DNA from 2 places in the Kosakonia cowanii JCM 10956 genome. Region 1 is predicted to be linked to the other one. Evidence: predicted binding sites of a transcription regulator. Region 1 holds the regulator's gene; the other holds the start of a gene.
The links. The regulator LexA, encoded in region 1, represses DNA repair genes until DNA is damaged. The targets are predictions, from matches to a motif close to TNCTGTATGTACATACAGNA.

Region 1 (4,396 bases):
TCTGTTTCTATTTCAGATAGTAATCCCAAAATATTTCGCGTTTTAGCAAGGCGGCAAGCGCGCGAATCATGGGGAGCATACGAAAGTATGTGACTCATGTGAGCAAGTGCAGCCAACGCAGATAAAACGTGAAAGATGAAGGGATTCGGCAAGCGCGCGAATCATGGGAAGAATACGAAAGTATGTGACTCATGTGAGCGAGTGCAGCCAACGCAGATAAAACGTGAAAGATGAAGGGATTGGAGATTAGGGAGGTACATCCTTGTACCTACGGGCAGGGTAGCCTGTGAGGGTTAATACACTTGAGGGGGAAGTGTTGGCTACCAGCGGTATTCGTTACGTGATTCCCAATCTGTAACTTCCTTCTCCGCTTCGTCTTTCGCGTAACCGTAACGCTCCTGGATTTTACCTACCAGCTGGTCACGTTTACCTTCGATGACGGTCATATCGTCATCGGTCAATTTGCCCCATTTCTCTTTAACAGTACCTTTAAACTGTTTCCAGTTACCGCCGACTTCGTCTTTGTTCATAATTGACTCCTTATCGTTCGGTTAAAATGACGTTCTTGCGTGCTGAACGTATTAATTATTGTAGATAAGGATTCGGCGTTCGGTTTTTTATTCGGAATCTTTAACCATACACGCCAGACGAAGCCGCAGATCCTCATGCATTGTCGGCATTGGCAAACCAGCTGCCGTTGCGCCAGTGATGACGCCAGATCAGCGCCAGCGTGATACCACGCAGCGCCAGGAAAACCGCCAGAGAGAGCCATAAACCGTGGTTGCCAAACCACGGCACCGTCAGCAGGGTCAGGCCAAAACCGGCAGCGGCAACCGCCATACTGTTACGCATTTCAGCCGCGCGCGTCGCACCCACAAACATGCCGTCGAGCAAATAGCACCACACCCCCACCAGCGGCAATACCACCTGCCAGATAAGATAGTGTCCGGCAACCGCCTGCAGTTCAGGAATGGAGGTCAGCAGCGCAATAAGCGTGCTTCCTGCCAGCGCGTAGACAAGGGCAAAGGCGAGGGCCACAAACCCTGCCTGCCGGCAGGCCGCGCGCCAGACGTGCAGCAACTGGCTACCATCGCGCGCGCCGTAAGCCTGACCGGAGTGGGCTTCGACGGCATAGGCAAAGCCGTCAAGCGCATAGGCGGTAAAGGTGAGGAACATCATCAGCACCGCGTTGGCGGCGACCGTTTCGCTGCCGAGACGAGCACCCAGCACGGTGATGGAGCCAAAGCAGAGTTGCAGCAGCAGCGAGCGCAGCATGATATCGCGATTGAGCGCCAGCAAACGGCGAACGCCGCCGCGCCAGGCGGATTTCAGCATCGAAAGAGAGATAGCCTGCCGGCGTAAAACCTGCCGCACCATCAGCAAGCCGATAAAGAAGGTGACATATTCCGCGATAACCGTCGCGAGCGCAGCGCCCTGCACATTCATATGCAGGCCCATCACCAGCCAGAGGTCGAGAACGATATTGAAGAGATTGCCGACCACCAGCAGTATCACCGGTGCGCGGGCATACTGCACGCCGAGCAGCCAGCCAAGCAGCACCATATTGCCCAGCGAGGCGGGTGCGCTCAGCCAGCGAATGGCAAGGAAGCGCCGCGCCTGCTCCAGCACTGCCTCGCTGCCGCCGGTAATATGCAGCGCCAGGTCGATAAGCGGCGTACGCAGCAGCGCAATGACGATACCTGCGCCGAGCGCCAGCAGCAGAGGCTGGACAAGCGCACGTGAGAGTGCAGAGGGATTTTTTGCACCAAATGCCTGGGCGGTCAGCCCGGTGGTGCTCATACGCAGAAACAGCAGCAGCATAAAGAGGAAGCTGGTTGCCGTTGCGCCAATCGCCACGCCGCCAAGGTAGACGGGGCTATCCAGATGACCAATCACTGCCGTATCAACTAAGCCCAGCAGCGGAACGGTGATATTCGATAAAATCATCGGCAGCGCAAGCCGCCACAAAGCTTTGTCGGATGCGGTTAACAGCGGCATAGCGTAAGCGTCGTTAAAAAGAGGAAGCGTGGCGCTGCGGCGCTAAACGGGCGCCACAGCAGAGAAAAGAGGCGTTACAGCCATTCACCGTTACGGATCACGCCAACTGCCAGCCCTTCAATGGTGAAGTTCTGTTTACGCAGATCAACAACAATCGGAGAGAAGTCGCTGTTTTCCGCCAACAGTTCAACGGTGTTGCCATGTTTTTTCAGGCGCTTCACCGTTACTTCATCTTCGATACGGGCGACGATCACCTGGCCGTTACGCGCATCCTGGGTTTTATGCACCGCCAGCAGATCGCCGTCCATAATACCGATATCTTTCATCGACATCCCGCTAACGCGCAGCAGGAAGTCCGCATGCGGTTTAAAGAGATTCGGATCGACCTGATAGTGGCTTTCGATATGCTGTTGCGCCAGCAGCGGCTCACCCGCAGCGACGCGACCAATCAGCGGAAGACCAATATCGTTCTCTTCTTCCAGCAGCAGGCGGAGACCGCGCGATGCACCAGATACGATTTCGATCACCCCTTTGCGCGCCAGCGCTTTAAGGTGTTCTTCGGCTGCATTTGGGGAACGGAACCCCAATTGCTGTGCGATTTCCGCACGCGTCGGTGGCATACCGGTTTGGGTGATGCGATCGCGAATCAGATCGAACACCTCTTGCTGCCTGGCCGTTAATGCTTTCATCCCGCCCCCTGGGTGTATATACAGTTATGCTGTGAGTATATACAGTCAACGGCGATTTTGAAACCACATTTAAGCAAAAATCCAGAGTGTTATAGAATTATGGAAACGCTATCGAAAATGTGACCAAAGAAGCGAGACCCAGGTAAAGACCGCCAGTAAGATTGTCATCAGCACCGCCGCCGATCCCATATCTTTTGCCCGGCCGGAAAGCTCATGGAATTCAGACCCGATACGGTCTACAACCGCTTCGATAGCGCTGTTGAGGATTTCGACAATCATCACCAGCGTGACCGAGCCAATAAGCAGGACGCGCGTGATGACATCAATATCCAAAAATGCAGCGATAATAATAGCCAGAACAACGGCTACGCCCTCCTGGCGAAATGCAGCTTCATTAATCCAGGCTGCGCGTACGCCTTTCCACGAATATCCTGCGGCTTTAATGATCCGGGTAAAACCGGTGGTATTATTGGCCATGAAAAGAACCTTTTTAACTATTAAGCGTCAATGAGTAGTGGTACACGCAGCGGTACCACAGAAATTATGCGTGCTTTCTGATATTCTTGCGGCGCAATGGCACTATTAATAACCAGAGGCTTTACACCCTTTATGTCCGGCTGGCCACGAATTTACTACAAATTACTGAACTTACCATTAAGCGTGCTGGTAAAAAGTAAATCGATCCCCGCAGAACCTGCACAGGAACTGGGGCTCGACACATCACGTCCTATTATGTACGTGCTGCCTTACAACTCAAAGGCTGACTTAATGACCTTGCGCGAGCAGTGCCTGGCGCATGAATTACCCGATCCCCTCGAACCGCTGGAGATCGATGGCGCGCTGCTGCCACGCTACGTGTTTATTCACGGCGGCCCGCGCGTATTCACCTATTACACGCCGAAAGAAGAGTCGATCAAACTGTTCCACGACTATCTGGATTTACACCGCAGCCATCCCGATCTGGATGTGCAGATGGTGCCGGTATCGGTGATGTTTGGCCGCTCGCCGGGGCGTGAAAAGGGTGAAATCAACCCGCCGTTGCGCATGCTCAACGGTGTGCAGAAATTCTTCGCTGTTTCGTGGCTTGGCCGCGACAGCTTTGTGCGCTTCTCCCCGCCGGTTTCGCTGCGCCGCATGGCGACCGAACATGGTACGGATAAGATCATCGCGCAGAAACTGGCCCGCGTGGCGCGTATGCACTTCGCCCGTCAGCGTCTGGCCGCCGTTGGCCCACGCCTGCCGGCGCGTCAGGATCTCTTCAATAAGCTGCTATCGTCGAAAGCGATTGCCCGTGCGGTGGAAGATGAAGCGCGCAGCAAAAAGATCTCCCACGATAAGGCGCAGCAGAACGCGATCGCGCTGATGGAAGAGATTGCCGCTAACTTCTCTTACGAGATGATTCGCCTGACCGACCGTATCCTCGGCTTTACGTGGAACCGGCTCTATCAGGGGATCAACGTGCACAACGCCGAGCGCGTACGCCAGCTGGCGCACGAGGGCCATGAAATTGTCTATGTGCCCTGCCACCGCAGCCACATGGACTACCTACTGCTCTCCTACGTGCTTTACCACCAGGGCCTGGTGCCGCCGCATATTGCGGCCGGGATCAACCTCAACTTCTGGCCCGCCGGGCCGATTTTCCGCCGCCTTGGCGCCTTCTTTATTCGCCGTACCTTTAAAGGCAACAAGCTCTACTCGACGGTGTTCCG
Region 2 (4,396 bases), 1.3 Mb from region 1:
CCGGGCGGCTCTGGCGATGATGGTCAATGCGCGCGGCCATCTCTTCATCAAAAATTTGCGCGGTGGCGATATATAACACTCGCGGCGCGTGGCTGACTAACGATTCGGCGTGACGGCTTTTGCCGCTGCGCGCGCCGCCGGTGACAAGCGTTAACATGCGGGCTCCTGATGATGTTTAAACGTCCTGATGTGCTTTCTGCGCGGCGCATTTTACCACTCTGCAAACAGAGAAAGGCCTGGTTTTTATGGGTGATAAAGAAAAAAGGAGGAAGAAAAGTGGAAGGGGATGGAGAAAAGAGAAGACGGTGAGAGACGAGGCTCTCACCGCGCAGGCGCTTACTCGGCTTTGTTTTCAACCGACTTCAGTTCGCCCATGGTTTTCAGTTTCTTAGAGATTTCGCGGCGCTCTTTCGACAGCTCGGCGTTTTTGATGATGTAGTCATCAACGCGATCTTCGTAGTCGGTACGCATGCTGGCAATAATGCCCTGAATGGCTTCAACGCTCATGCCCGGCTTGATGTAGTCGCTGAGGTTGTCCAGCAGCAGAACGCGTTTCTGGTTATCACGGATCTTTTTCTCAACGTCCTGAATTTCGCGCTGCAGTTTGTTTTTGCGACGGAACAGACGCACAAATTCCAGAACGTCCTGGAATGAAGGCTTGGTTGTTTCCATTTTGACACCCCTGATTAATTGAGATTCGGATTCGTTAAGGCCATCACCTGAGAGGCAAACCTACCCAAAGCAGTGGCATATGACAATAAGTTTTCCTGCTGGCTATCATAACCGCAAATATAGCTGAATCGAAACAACCTGACACCCCGAGGCGGTTATTAGCCGTTTATTTGCGCAGCGCCCGGCAGATCAAATGCGATAACAATTCCAGCTGGCGCGCCAGCTCCATGCTAAGCCAGACATAGCCGTGAATGGAGGTTTCCGTCACCGCATCGCCCTGATGTTCGCCAATCAACTGCCGCAGCTCGGCGACGATATCGTTAAGCTTTTCCGTGTTCGCCAGGATCGGCTGCGGGTTGCCCTCATAGAGCGCGTGAGCGATGGTGAGCAGCGTCTGCTGGGTCATCTGCTGCGTCTCTTGCAGCGTGCTGGCATTAATCATCACGAAGTGGCTGGCGCGTGAGCTCCAGTGGGCGTTGATTTGCAGCTCCAGCATGCAGACCATATTGCGGCTGACGGTCTGGATCGCCTCGAAGATCGCTTTCTGGATATGGGTCTCTTTGCAGGCGGGGGTAATCAGCCCGCGCATCTTTACCACGTCGTTGAGGATTTTTTGCAGATGCTTCTCCAGCCGTGGCCGCTCCACCAGGTTGCGTGAGAAACCGCCCTGATAGACGCGGTTAAAGGCCGTGACGTAGTTCGCCATCTGAATGCGCCAGTGCAAAAAGGCGCGCTGCGGCCAGATGCCGGTAAAGAGCATGGCGAGCAGCGAACCGATAATCACATCGCCACCGCGCCACAGCGCCGTGTGCATATCGCCGCTTGGCCCACCCACGACGACCGCAAGGGTGATCCCAATCAGCAGCGCCTGGTAAGGCTTTTTGCCGAGCGCCAGCCAGCCGCAGAGAAACATGGCGGCGGCGCACCACAGCAGCATCAGCGGCAGAGAGTAAAGCTCCAGCTTTAACGCCACCAGCCCCAGCACCGCGCCGAAAATGGTACCGCCGATGCGCTCAAAGGCGCGCGGCACCACGTTGCCCCAGAAGGAGATCGGCCCCATCAGCACCACCAGGGTGATCAATGGCCAGGTACCCTCCGGGACATTGAGCAGGCGGATAAGCAAAAAGGTGAGGATAAACGCCAGCGCAATGCGCACGCCGTGCACCACGCGGTAGTGGCGATAAAGTCGAATTTCAAACGGGCTGAGGGATTTGTCGCGACGCACAGCCAGGCTCCGGGTCAAAAAGAAAGGCGCAATTGTAGCGGTATTTTTTCCTGCCAATGCCCTGTCAGGACAAAAAAAGAGGCCGCCAGCATCACTCTCGCGGCCTTTTTTGCCCTGCCCGGCTTTAGTGGGCGTTCGGCTCGACGGGGATATACATCTCAATGTCCCAGAAACCGTCGCCCTTACCGTCGTTCTGGTAGATCTCAAAACAGGGGCCGGCACCAATCTGCACCGAGGTGTCACCCAACAGCTCGTCGAAAAAGAGATTCCAGCTGCCTTCAAAATCTTCGTTGTAGACCCGTGCGCTCATCACCGCATAGTGGCCGCCGGGAATGTCGGTGGTGATAACGCCTGCGCTATTAACAGGCACCTGGAAGTCGCGCTCGACTGTGATGGCGACATCACAGCGCAGCTTCTCCGGCGGCACTTCATCGGGGTTATCGTAATAGACGCTGACCCACTCCAGCGGCTGGATCTGGTTATGCTCGACCCACAGCAGTAACTGCTGGAAGCCCTGCTTCACCTTCTCTTCCCACGGCCCCACCAGATGAAACCCGGCGATACGGCGCTGCTCTGATTGCTTAACGTTGTAGCCCATCGTGACCTCCTGCGCGTTACTGTTTGTCTGTACAGTATATCTACCCGGCGACCATCAGGCTTGCCGCACGCGTCAATTATGCGAGCAGACTCGCAAGCCTGCCACTCTGCCCGCACGATGGTCAACCTTTGTGGTGCAGGTAGTCGCTCAGTCGGGAGAAGAGCCCGCCTTTGCCAACGCTCTCCAGCGTCACCAGCGGCATTTTGGCAATCACTTTATCACGGTCATAAAGCTGGATTTCACCGACGCGCTGATGGGCGGCAAGCGGCGCTTCCAGCTCTTTGCTGTCCAGCACATATTTCGCTTTGATGTTTTGCAGCTCCGCTTTCGGCAGCACCAGCCAGCGATCCTCATTGGTGCCGACAGCAATCAGCTCTTTATCGCCATACCAGACGCGCTCGCTGCCCACTTTTTTGCCGTTACGCAGGATCTCAACCGTATCAAAGTTCTGCTGACCCCAGTGCAGCAGCTTGCGCGCCTGCTCTTCGCGCCCTTTCGGGCTGTCCGCGCCCATGATCACCGCGATCAAACGGCGTTGACCATCAACGCTTGAGGCAATCAGGTTAAAGCCCGCGCCGGAGGTGTGGCCGGTCTTCAGCCCATCGACGTTCAGGCTTTTATCCCACAGCAGCCCGTTGCGGTTCTGCTGGGTGATGCCGTTCCACGTCAGGCTCTTTTCGCTGTACATATGATAGAAGTCCGGCTCGCCGTGAATAATGGCGCGCGATAATACCGCCAGATCGTAGGCCGAGCTGTGCTGCCCCGGCGCATCCAGGCCATGTACCGTTTCAAAATGGGTATCACGCAGATTCAGCTTCTGCACATAGTCGTTCATCATCGCCACGAACTGCGGCTGCCCACCGGCGACGTGATCCGCCAGCGCCACGCAGGCGTCGTTCCCGGAATCGACAATCAGCCCGCGGCTCAGATCGCGCACCGTCAGGCGATCGCCCGGCTTAAGGAACATCAGTGACGATCCGGCAAACACCGGGTTGCCCTGCGCCCAGGCATCTTTGCCAACCGTAACCACGTCGTCCGCACTGATGCGATGGCTATCAATGGCGCGGTCGACGACATAGCCGGTCATCAATTTGGTGAGACTCGCCGGATTACGCTGCTGATGCTCATGCCCCGCAGTTAAGACTTGCCCGGTGGTGTAGTCCATCAAGACCCATGATCCGGCCTGCACTGCCGGGGGCTGAGGGGCAAATGGGAGGTCGTCGGCCTGAGCGCAATGGACGCTCACCGCCAACAATGAAGCAGCAAACAAACGGCGTTTCAATGAAATATCCTCAATACATCGGAAAGGGGCGTCCTTTGTACGGAACTTCGTGTGTCGTTACCTGGCAAAATTGCAAAGAAATGTGACATAAATCATTTTTAAGCCCCTGTTTTTGCGAGTTGCGCCGTAAGCTGGCACGGTTTTTCTTCGGCACACGGGCGACGATGGTTTACCATAGTCGGCATACTTTCTGACAGGATGAGCTTCTGGTGTCTGATTCCCCGGCAACCCCGACATTTCTTTTTCATGATTACGAGACCTTCGGAACCAGCCCCGCGCTGGATCGCCCGGCGCAGTTCGCCGCGCTGCGCACCGACGCCGATTTCACGACCATCGGCGAGCCGGAAGTCTTCTACTGCAAACCCGCCGATGACTATCTCCCCCAGCCTGAAGCGGTGCTGATCACCGGCATTACCCCGCAGGTGGCGCGCGCCAAAGGTGAAAATGAAGCGGCGTTTGCTAAACGCATTCACGACCTCTTCACCGTGCCAAATACCTGCGTGGTAGGTTACAACAACGTCCGTTTTGATGATGAAGTGACGCGCAATATTTTTTACCGCAACTTCTACGATCCCTACGCCTGGAGCTGGCAAAACCACAACTCCCGCTGGGATCTGCT

Region 2: the regulator LexA is predicted to act here: its motif matches at 2,513-2,532, upstream of sbmC (DNA gyrase inhibitor SbmC).

What each region holds. Positions count from the first base shown of each region.
Region 1 is NZ_CP019445.1:874,456-878,851, forward strand. It holds gene BWI95_RS04035 (CsbD family protein) at 321-530, opposite strand; gene dinF (MATE family efflux transporter DinF) at 664-1,998, opposite strand; gene lexA (transcriptional repressor LexA) at 2,073-2,687, opposite strand; gene BWI95_RS04050 (diacylglycerol kinase) at 2,796-3,164, opposite strand; gene plsB (glycerol-3-phosphate 1-O-acyltransferase PlsB) at 3,297-4,396, shown strand, end outside.
Region 2 is NZ_CP019445.1:4,186,189-4,190,584, forward strand. It holds gene cobU (bifunctional adenosylcobinamide kinase/adenosylcobinamide-phosphate guanylyltransferase) at 1-157, opposite strand, end outside; gene BWI95_RS19915 (DUF496 family protein) at 337-672, opposite strand; gene BWI95_RS19920 (FUSC family protein) at 839-1,897, opposite strand; gene sbmC (DNA gyrase inhibitor SbmC) at 2,022-2,495, opposite strand; gene dacD (serine-type D-Ala-D-Ala carboxypeptidase DacD) at 2,617-3,777, opposite strand; gene sbcB (exodeoxyribonuclease I) at 3,987-4,396, shown strand, end outside.